Regions from separate parts of the Streptomyces sp. NPDC052107 genome, predicted to be linked through region 2. Evidence: riboswitches for the same ligand, from Rfam matches in the RefSeq annotation. Region 2 holds a riboswitch; each other region holds the start of a gene.

What was found. Region 2 has a riboswitch for cyclic di-AMP ahead of AB0M27_RS17405 (NlpC/P60 family protein). Riboswitches for the same ligand answer to the same signal wherever they lie in the genome.
Positions count from the first base shown of each region.
Region 1: it holds a riboswitch for cyclic di-AMP, as region 2 does, so the genes downstream of both, AB0M27_RS35050 (M23 family metallopeptidase) here and AB0M27_RS17405 (NlpC/P60 family protein) in region 2, are expected to answer to the same signal.
Region 3: it holds a riboswitch for cyclic di-AMP, as region 2 does, so the genes downstream of both, AB0M27_RS24300 (M23 family metallopeptidase) here and AB0M27_RS17405 (NlpC/P60 family protein) in region 2, are expected to answer to the same signal.

Region 1 covers NZ_JBFAWG010000056.1:21,172-24,435, reverse strand. The annotation lists gene AB0M27_RS35060 (dihydrofolate reductase family protein) at 1-1,027, shown strand, start outside; tRNA gene AB0M27_RS35055 (tRNA-Met) at 1,088-1,161, opposite strand; cyclic di-AMP (ydaO/yuaA leader) riboswitch at 1,473-1,619, shown strand; gene AB0M27_RS35050 (M23 family metallopeptidase) at 1,627-2,655, shown strand; gene AB0M27_RS35045 (aldo/keto reductase) at 2,727-3,264, shown strand, end outside.
Region 2 covers NZ_JBFAWG010000013.1:123,283-126,546, forward strand. The annotation lists gene pcrA (DNA helicase PcrA) at 1-951, opposite strand, end outside; cyclic di-AMP (ydaO/yuaA leader) riboswitch at 1,213-1,381, shown strand; gene AB0M27_RS17405 (NlpC/P60 family protein) at 1,389-2,585, shown strand; gene AB0M27_RS17410 (tellurite resistance/C4-dicarboxylate transporter family protein) at 3,028-3,264, shown strand, end outside.
Region 3 covers NZ_JBFAWG010000023.1:23,407-26,670, reverse strand. The annotation lists gene AB0M27_RS24310 (pitrilysin family protein) at 1-159, shown strand, start outside; gene AB0M27_RS24305 (pitrilysin family protein) at 156-1,544, shown strand; cyclic di-AMP (ydaO/yuaA leader) riboswitch at 1,794-1,957, shown strand; gene AB0M27_RS24300 (M23 family metallopeptidase) at 1,970-2,716, shown strand; gene AB0M27_RS24295 (GntR family transcriptional regulator) at 2,916-3,264, shown strand, end outside.

The sequences.
Region 1 (3,264 bases), on a different contig from region 2:
AGTCGACGCGGTACGGGCCTCCGTCGACGCCATCCTGATCGGCGCCGGCACGATCCGCGCCGACAACCCGCGGCTGCTGGTCAACTCCGCCGAGCGCCGCGCGGCCCGGGTCCGGGCGGGCCGGCCGGAGTACCCGCTGAAGGTGACCGTCACCGCCACCGGCGACCTCGACCCCGACGCAAACTTCTGGCACACCGGCGGCGCCAAGCTCGTCTACACGACCGACCAGGGCGCCGAGCAGGCCGCCCGCCGCGTCGGCAACGCCGCCGACATCGTCCCGCTCGGCCCCGGCCTCGACTGGCGGGCCCTGCTGACCCACCTGCACGACGTGCGCGGAGTCGGACGGCTGATGGTCGAGGGCGGCGGCACGGTCCACACCCAGCTGCTGCAGCTGGGCCTCGCCGACGAGCTCCAGCTGGTCCTCGCGCCGCTCTTCGTCGGCGACCCGGCCGCGCCCCGTCTGTTCGGCCCCGGCAACTACCAGGCCGGTCGGCTGCGCCTGACCGAGACCCGCCGTATCGAGGACGTGGTTCTCATGCGCTACGAGCCCACCGCGCCCGGCAGCGGTCCCGTCGCCACCGCCGCCGACCGTCACTGGCTGCGCACCGCATGTGAACTCGCCGCGCTGTGTCCGCCCTCGGAGACGGCGTTCAGCGTCGGCGCGGTGGTGGTGGCCGCCGACGGTACGGAGCTGGCCCGCGGGCACTCCCGGGAGGGTGACGATCCCGTGGTGCATGCGGAGGAGGCCGCGCTCGCGAAGATCGACCCGGCGGATCCGCGACTGGCTGCCGCCACGGTGTACAGCAGCCTGGAGCCCTGCGCCCGGCGGGCCTCGCGGCCCGCGCCCTGTGCCGAGCTCATTCTTCGGGCGGGGGTACGGCGGGTGGTCACTGCTTGGCGCGAGCCGGACACGTTCGTGGCGGCGGCCGACGGTACGGGGATTCTGGTCAAGGCGGGTGCCGAGGTGGTCGTCCTGCCCGAGTTGGAGGGACCCGCCAAGGCGCCGAACGGGCATCTGCTGGGCTGAGGCGCCCGATCAAAGGCTCAGGGCCCGGAATCCAAGAGATTCCGGGCCCTGAGCCTTCAGTAGCGGGGACAGGATTTGAACCTGCGACCTCTGGGTTATGAGCCCAGCGAGCTACCGAGCTGCTCCACCCCGCGTCGTTGTGTCTCTACTGTACACCACGCACTCATCCGATCGGCGCACACCGGTCGCCCACGCCGCACCACGCCCGTGATCGCCTTCACCGACGGTGACCGGACGACCGCCCTCCGCATAACATCTGAGTCACCATCAAAAACGCGGACGCTCCTGAGCGATGGCCAACTCGCCCGGTTTGCAGTGCTCCTGACCGGTAAGTCCGCCGTCGAAAGCGTTAATGATCAAGCCGAACGGCTTGGAAAGTGGCTGCCAGGTCTATTAACGTTCGATAACGCAGCGCGGTTGTCCCAGCCGTCACAAGAGGCGGCTCCGTGTGCACGCGCCGAATCCCGCAAGGGAACCGGGGAACCACCACATTGGGGTGAATCGCGCGGATGCCAGCCGGTATACGCGCGTAGGAGACCTTCCTGCTCCGAACCCGTCAGCTAACCCGGTAGGCGGAGGAAGGAAAGGAGTGCGCCCGAGTGGCGTCCAACCGGCCCGCCCCAGAAGCCCCGTTCGTGCCCGCGCAAGCCCAGCCGGAGACCTTCGGCTACGGCGCCTACCGCGCCGAGGAGGGGCCCTGGGAGGAGTGGGACCCCACCGAGGACTCCGTCGCCCCGGTCCGTGGCCGGCACCGCGTCGCCAAGCAGCGCGGCGGCTTCGCACGCAGCTCCACCGTCCTCGGCGTCGGCGTGATGGCCGCGGTCGGCGCGGGCGGCATGGCCAGCGCCAACACCGGCAAGCCGCCGGTCTCCATATCCATGCCGGACCTGGACTCCGTCGAGCACATCTTCGACGGCGGCTCCTCCGACACGCCGCAGGCCACCACCACCGGACTCAGCCACGTGGGCGTGACCACCGACAGCGCCGACAGCGGCAACGCCGGCGAGGCCCTGCGCAACCGGATCATGGCCCAGGCCGAGCAGCAGAAGGGCCAGGCCGACAACAAGGCCACCGCCGCCGCGATCGCCGCGGCCGACCAGCAGGCCGCCGCCGCGGCCGCCAAGGCGGAGAAGGAGGCCGCCGCCAAGGCCGCCGCCGCCAAGGAAAAGGCGGAGGCCGACGCCGAGAAGGCCGCCGAGGCCAAGCGGCTGGCCGAACTGGCCAAGCAGTACCAGCTGCCCGTCGTCTCGTACACGATCACCGGCACCTTCGGGCAGCCCGGCGCGATGTGGTCCTCCGGCTACCACACCGGCCTCGACTTCGCCGCCCCCACCGGCACTCTCATCAAGGCCGTCCACAGCGGCACGGTGACCCAGGCCGGCTGGGCGGGCGCCTACGGCTACCGCACCGTCATCACCCTGGACGACGGCACCGAGCTGTGGTTCTGCCACCAGTCATCGATCAACGTCTCCGTCGGCCAGAAGGTCTCCACCGGCCAGGTCATCGGCCGCGTCGGCGCCACCGGCAACGTCACCGGCCCCCACCTCCACCTGGAGGTCCACCCGAACGGCCAGGCCACCGCCGTCGACCCGGCGCCGTGGCTGCGCGACAAGGGCCTCAACCCCTGACAGCCGTCCGTACGAGGGACTTCGCACCGGCGGCGGAATGCGATCATCCGCCGCCGGTGTTGATGTAGAGCATGACTTCTCTGCGCACACTCGGTTCCTCCGACCTCGAGGTCTTCCCGCTCTGCCTCGGCGGCAACGTCTTCGGCTGGACCGCCGACGAGGAGACCTCCTTCGCCGTCCTGGACGCCTATACGGCCGCCGGTGGCAACTTCATCGACACCGCGGACTCCTACTCGGCCTGGATCGAGGGCCACAAGGGCGGCGAGTCCGAGACGGTCATCGGCAAGTGGGTCAAGTCCCGCGGCAACCGTGACCGTGTCGTCATCGCCACCAAGGTCAGCCAGCACCCCGAGTTCCAGGGACTGTCCGCCGCCAACATCAAGGCCGCCGCGGACGCCTCCCTGCGCCGTCTGGACACCGACTACATCGACCTCTACTACACCCACTTCGACAAGCCCGAGGTCCCGGTCGAGGAGATCATCGGCGCGCTGGACGAGCTGGTGAAGGCGGGCAAGGTCCGTCACATCGCCGCCTCCAACATCAGCCCCGAGCGCCTGAAGGCCTCGCTCGACTTCTCCGACCGTGAGGGCCTGGCCCGCTATGTCGCCC
Region 2 (3,264 bases):
CTCGCCGGGCGGGGTGTCGCCGTCCTCGGCGGAGCGCTCTCCCGTGCCCACGAGTTCCCGTACGAGCGCGTACTGGGCGTGGTTGGTGTCCTGGTATTCATCGACCAGAACGTGCCGGAAGCGACGGCGGTAGTGCTCGGCGACGTCCGGGAAGGCGCGCAGCAGGTTGACCGTCGTCATGATCAGGTCGTCGAAGTCGAGCGCGTTGGCCTCGCGCAGCCGCGACTGATAGAGCGCGTAGGCCTGGGCGAGGGTCTTCTCGAAGCCGTCGGTGGCTTGGGCGGCGAAGTCCTCCTCGTCGATCAGCTCGTTCTTCAGGTTGCTGATCTTCGCGCTGAACGACTTCGGCGGGAAGCGCTTTGGGTCGAGGTCCAGGTCGCGGCAGACCAGGGCCATCAGGCGCTTGCTGTCGGCGGCGTCGTAGATCGAGAACGACGACGTGAATCCGAGCTTCTTGCTCTCCCGGCGCAGGATGCGCACGCACGCGCTGTGGAAGGTCATCACCCACATCGCGTTCGCGCGCGGGCCGACGAGCTGCTCGACGCGCTCCTTCATCTCGCCCGCGGCCTTGTTGGTGAAGGTGATCGCGAGGATCTGGCCCGGGTGCACGTGCCGCTCGGCGAGCAGGTGGGCGATGCGGTGGGTGAGCACACGGGTCTTGCCGGAGCCGGCGCCGGCGACGATGAGCAATGGGGAGCCGGCGTGCACGACCGCGGCGCGCTGGTTGTCGTTCAGCCCCGCCAGCAGGGCCGCCGCGTCGAGGGCGGGACGCGGGGCGCCGTCGCGGTAGTACGCGTCCCGGTCCGGCGGCACGTCGAACTTCCCGCCGAACAGATCGTCCGGAAGCGGCTCCGGAGCGTGATCGTCCTCGGGCGGCGGCGGGGGCTCCTCCTCACGCCCGCGAGGGGCCTGGAGGTCCGCCAGGAAGCTGTCGTCAAAGAGGCTGCTCATCGCTCTACGAGTCTAGGGCGCCCCACCGACAACCGGTCGCCGTCCCCGGAACATGGCCGGTCCGGAACACAGTTGATCTTGACCGCCGAGCGGCCCGCATCCTGCTCACACAGGGGAACCGTCCGATGACACAGGAGCGAAACCTGGCTCAGGTCACGAAAATGTATCGGACATATCACGCACCAACCTTCACAGGAGTCACACGAGTTGGCTAGCGTGCGTCCGGGCCGTACGACCCCTACCGGCGAACCTCGCCGGGCCGCGCGGCCTCCGCCGAGTCCGGCGCGCCGCAGGGCGCCCGGAGCCGGGGACCCACCGACCTTGGGGTGAATCGGCCGGCTCCCACCCGGGACGCCGCCGTAGGGCAACCCTTCCGAACCACCGCCCGAACCCGACAGCTAACCCGGTAGGCGGCCCATTGGAAGGAGTCGCCTCCCTTGGCGTCGCACCGCAAGCCGCGCCCCGGCGGGACCATCGGAACGGGTCTTCGCACCCCCGCCCTCGCCACCGCCGCCCTCACCTCCATGGCCGTGCTCTCGCAGACCGCAGAGGCCGCCCCCAGTACCGATCACGCCAAGCCGAGCCTGGAGGAGGTCGAGAAGAAGGTCGACGATCTGTACCGCCAGGCGGAGTCGGCGACCCAGAAGTACAACGCGGCCAAGGAGCGGACCGGTAAGCAGAGGGGCCGCGTCGACGCCCTCCGCGACGACCTCGCCCAGCGCACCGAACGCCTCAACAAGGCCCGCGAGGAGCTGGGCTCGTTCGCCGCGGCCCAGTACCGCACCGGCGCCGCCGCTCCCGACACGGCCACCTTCCTGCTGGCGAACGACCCGCAGGACTACTTCGACCAGACCCAGCTGATGAACCGGCTGACCTCGCGGGAGAAGACCGCGGTCGACGACTACATCGGCGAGCAGGCCGCGACCATGAAGAAGCGGCGGGAGGCCGCGGAGAGCCTGCAGACGCTGAACGTCTCACAGCACGACCTGCAGACCGCCAAGTCCACCGTCCAGAAGAAACTGGCCTCGGCCCGTGAGCTGCTGTCGCGGCTGAACGCCCAGGAGAAAGCCCGGCTGGCCGCCATCGAGCGGGAGAAGCAGCAGGAGGCGGCGCGCAAGGCGGCCGAGCTGGCGAAGCAGCAGGCGGCCCAGCAGCAGGCAGCTCAACAGCAGGCCGACTCGTCCTCCTCGTCCTCCTCGTCCACGGGGTCCGGGTCCGGATCCGGTTCGACGGGCTCCGGCTCGACCGGGTCCACCACCACATCCAGCTCGTACGACACGAAGGCCGAGAAGGCGATCGCCTTCGCCCGCGCACAGATCGGCAAGCCGTACGTGTGGGGCGCGACCGGGCCGGACTCCTACGACTGCTCGGGCCTCACCCAGGCCGCCTGGAAGGCCGGCGGCGTCTCACTTCCGCGCACCACGTACGACCAGGTCAATGCGGGCACCACGGTCTCGCTCGCCGACGCGCGCCCGGGCGACCTGATCTTCTTCTACGACGACATCAGCCACGTCGGCATGTACATAGGCAACGGCATGATGATCCACGCCCCGAAGCCGGGCGCGTACGTCCGCGAGGAGTCCATCTACTACGGCGGAGAGTCGATCATCCACAGCGTGGTCCGCCCGGGCTGAGGCCCGCCCCGGGCACGGGCGCGCCTCAGCCCTTCGACGCTCCACGCGGGCGTACCGGCGAATCGGACGGCCGCGTGGGCGCGTGCCCATGTCTTGGGCTGCCACGCGCGTGCCGACGTTTCGGGCTGCCACGCGCCCGTGACGGTGCCTTGGCCTCCAGGCGCGCGTCGGCGAATCACGTGGCCATCCACGTGCGCGTACCGGCGTTTCTCGCGCCCACGCGCGCGTGCGGCCTCTTCTTCGTCCACGTGCGCGTGCCGGGGTCTTCTCCGTCCCCGCCCGCGTGCGGCCCTTCATCCGCCCACGCGCACGTGTCGGCTTTCCTGTGTCCACGCGCGGGCTGCCCGCTCTTCCGGCCTCACGCACGCGTACCGGCGTTTTCGGTCTTCACGCGCGCGTGCCCTTCCGGGCAGCGACGCCCCGGCTCCCTAGCATCGGGCCCATGCCCGGCATCTCAGATCTGCGCGCGTGGTGGGCGGGGCGGTCCCCCGCGGCCGGGGCCGCCGTGATGGCGACCGGCATCCTGTCGGTGGGGCTGCACATGACCGGCGACGAGGCGGTCTCCCGGGTGGTGCTGGCGCTGGCGTGCGTCGCCTGGGCCGCGCTGGCCGCGGAGTTCGCGCTGCGACTGGTCGGCGAGCGGCAGCGCTGGGCGACCGAGGCGGAGAGCCCCGGCGCG
Region 3 (3,264 bases), on a different contig from region 2:
GCCGGGGCCCGCCTGCGTCCCGACAACCGCGCGGTCCTGGTCTACGAGCCGAAGTCCCCGGAGAAGGCCCCGGACGCCGACGTCCCCGAGGACCCGGAGCAGGAGGCCACCGTAGAGGCGGGCGCCGACGAGAACGAGAACGAGGAGACGGCCAAGTGACCCAGCTCGCCACCATGGACTTCCACCCCCAGCCGCAGCCCGGCGAGGCCAGGCCGTGGGCGTTCCCGGCGCCCGAGCGCACCGCGCTCGACAACGGCCTGACCGTGCTGCGCTGCCACCGCCCCGGCCAGCAGGTCGTCGCCGTCGAGGTGCTGCTGGACGCGCCCCTGGACGCCGAGCCGTCGGGCCTGGACGGCGTCGCCACGATCATGGCGCGGGCCTTCTCCGAGGGCACCGACAAGCACTCCGCCGAGGAGTTCGCCGCCGAGCTGGAGCGCGCGGGCGCCACGCTGGACTCGCACGCCGACCACCCCGGCGTCCGGCTCAGCCTGGAGGTCCCGGCCTCCCGCCTGGCCAAGGGCCTCGGCCTGCTCGCCGACGCGCTGCGCGCGCCCGCCTTCGCCGACAGCGAGGTGGAGCGGCTGGTCCGCAACCGCCTGGACGAGATCCCGCACGAGCTGGCCAACCCCTCCCGCCGGGCCGCCAAGGAGCTCTCCAAGGAGCTGTTCCCGGTGGTCTCGCGCATGTCACGCCCCCGCCAGGGCACCGAGGAGACCGTCGAGAAGATCGACGCCGCCGCCGTACGCGCCTTCTACGGCCGGCACGTACGCCCCGCCACGGCCACGGCGGTCGTGGTCGGCGACCTCACCGGCGTCGACCTGGACGCGCTGCTCGGCGACACCCTGGGCGCCTGGACCGGCACCCCGGGCGAGCCGCGGCCCGTGCCGCCGGTGACCGCCGACGACACCGGGCGCGTGGTTATCGTGGACCGGCCCGGCGCCGTGCAGACGCAGCTGCTCATCGGCCGCGTCGGCCCCGACCGGCACGACCGTGTGTGGCCCGCCCAGGTGCTCGGCACCTACTGCCTGGGCGGCACCCTCACCTCCCGCCTGGACCGCGTCCTGCGCGAGGAGAAGGGCTACACCTACGGTGTGCGCGCCTTCGGCCAGGTCCTCAGGTCCGCGCCGGACGGCACGGGCACGTCGATGCTCGCCATCAGCGGTTCCGTGGACACCCCCAACACCGGCCCGGCGCTTGAGGACCTGTGGAAGGTGCTGCGCGCCCTCGCGGCGGACGGCCTGACCGACGCCGAGCGGGACGTGGCCGTGCAGAACCTCGTCGGGGTGGCGCCGCTGAAGTACGAGACCGCGGCGGCCGTCGCGAGCACGCTGGCCGACCAGGTCGAGCAGTACCTGCCCGACGACTTCCAGGCGACGCTGTATCAGCAGCTGGCCGCGACGGGCACGGTGGAGGCCACGGCGGCCGTCGTGAACGCCTTCCCGGTGGACCGCCTGGTGACCGTCCTCGTCGGTGACGCCGCCCAGATCAAGGCGCCGGTGGAGGCGCTCGGCATCGGTGAAGTGACCGTGGTGTCGGCCGAGTAGGGCGAGCCGTCGCAGCGGCCGGGTACGCCCGAGAGGCCGCACACGCGCGTGGGGCCCTGACGGTCTACGGACCGTCAGGGCCTCCGCTGTTCCAGACCCTTCCCCAGATGCCCGATTTGAGGCGGAGGTTGCCTGTCTGCCCTGTGGGATGCGCTACAAAAGCCCGGATCGGTTTGGGGTTCGAAAGCGGGCTTACGTAGCGTCGCCCAGGCTGTTCGTCGGTAGGCAGTGCGCCGCACCCGCGGCACCGGACAGCCATCGCCGAGTCCCCGTACGGCGCGAGCCAGGGGAGCCGGGGACCCACGCAGTCCCTGGGGTGAATCGGGCGCCCGCGCGAGCCGCGAGGGGGCCCGTAGGAGACCTTCCTGCTCCGAACCCGTCAGCTAACCCGGTAGGCGAGAGGGAAGGAAAGGACCAGCCACTCCATGGCGTTCATGTGCGCCACCGGGAAGCACCGCAAGCCCGGCCGGGTCAAGCGCACCACCGCTCAGGCGGCGGGCATCGCGGCCCTCACCACCACCGGTGTCATCGGCACCCTCGCCGCCTCCCCGGCGCTCGCCGCCGAGAACACCGTGGAGCAGACCGGCCTCACGCCGGTCCTCACCCTGAGCGACGACGTGGCCGAGCACATCGACGCGCAGGCCGCCGCGCAGCAGCAGGCCGCCGAGCAGAAGGCGGCCGAGGAGGCCGCCGCCGAGAAGGCGAAGCAGGAGCGCGAGGCCAGGGCCCGCGCCGCCCGGGAGGCCGAGCGCAAGCGCCTGATGAACACCTTCGTCGCCCCGATCGCGAACTCCTACGTCTCCACCGGCTACCGGGCGAGCAGTTCCCTGTGGTCCTCCGGCTCGCACACCGGCATCGACTTCCACGCGGCGAGCGGCACCCCCGTCCACGCGGTCGGCTCCGGCACCGTCGTCTCCACCGGCTGGGGCGGCGCGTACGGCAACCAGATCGTGATCAAGATGGCCGACGGCATGTACACCCAGTACGGCCACCTGTCGTCGATCGGCGTCTCGGTGGGCCAGCAGGTCACCCCGGGCCGGCAGATCGGCCTGTCCGGCGCGACCGGCAACACCACCGGCCCGCACCTGCACTTCGAGGCCCGCACGACCCCCGACTACGGCTCGGACGTCGACCCCGTCGCCTACCTCCGCAAGCACGGCGTGAACGTCTGACGCCCCCCTCGCGCGGCATGCGAAGCCCCGGCTCACCGAGCCGGGCTTTCGTCGTTTTTTCGCGGGCGCGACCCGATCCGCTGACCAAAAAATATCCATGGATTCCGGTCCGCCGTCGGAAATTCCGGCTCATTGGAATAGAGTCACGGAACACGCGTCCATCGTCGACGTTTCACGGGGATTAAGGCGGAGGTCGGTCATGCGTATTCCGGCGCACTCGGTGTGCACGGCCATCCGGGATGACATCGTCGCGGGTGTCTACGAGCGCGGCGGCCGACTGACCGAGGAAGTCCTCGCCCGCCGCTACGGCGTCTCGCGCGTCCCCGTCCGCGAGGCCCTGCGCACCCTGGAGGCCGAGGGCTTCGTGGTGACCCGCCGGCACGCGGGCGCGTGTGTGGCCGAGCCGACCGAGCAGGAGGCCGCCGACCTGCTGGACATGCGCCTGCTGCTGGAGCCGCTCGGGGCCGCCCGGGCTGCCCAGCGGCGCACCGAGGCCCATCTGAAAGTGCTGCGCGGCCTGGTCAGGCTGGGCCAGGAGCGGGCCAGGC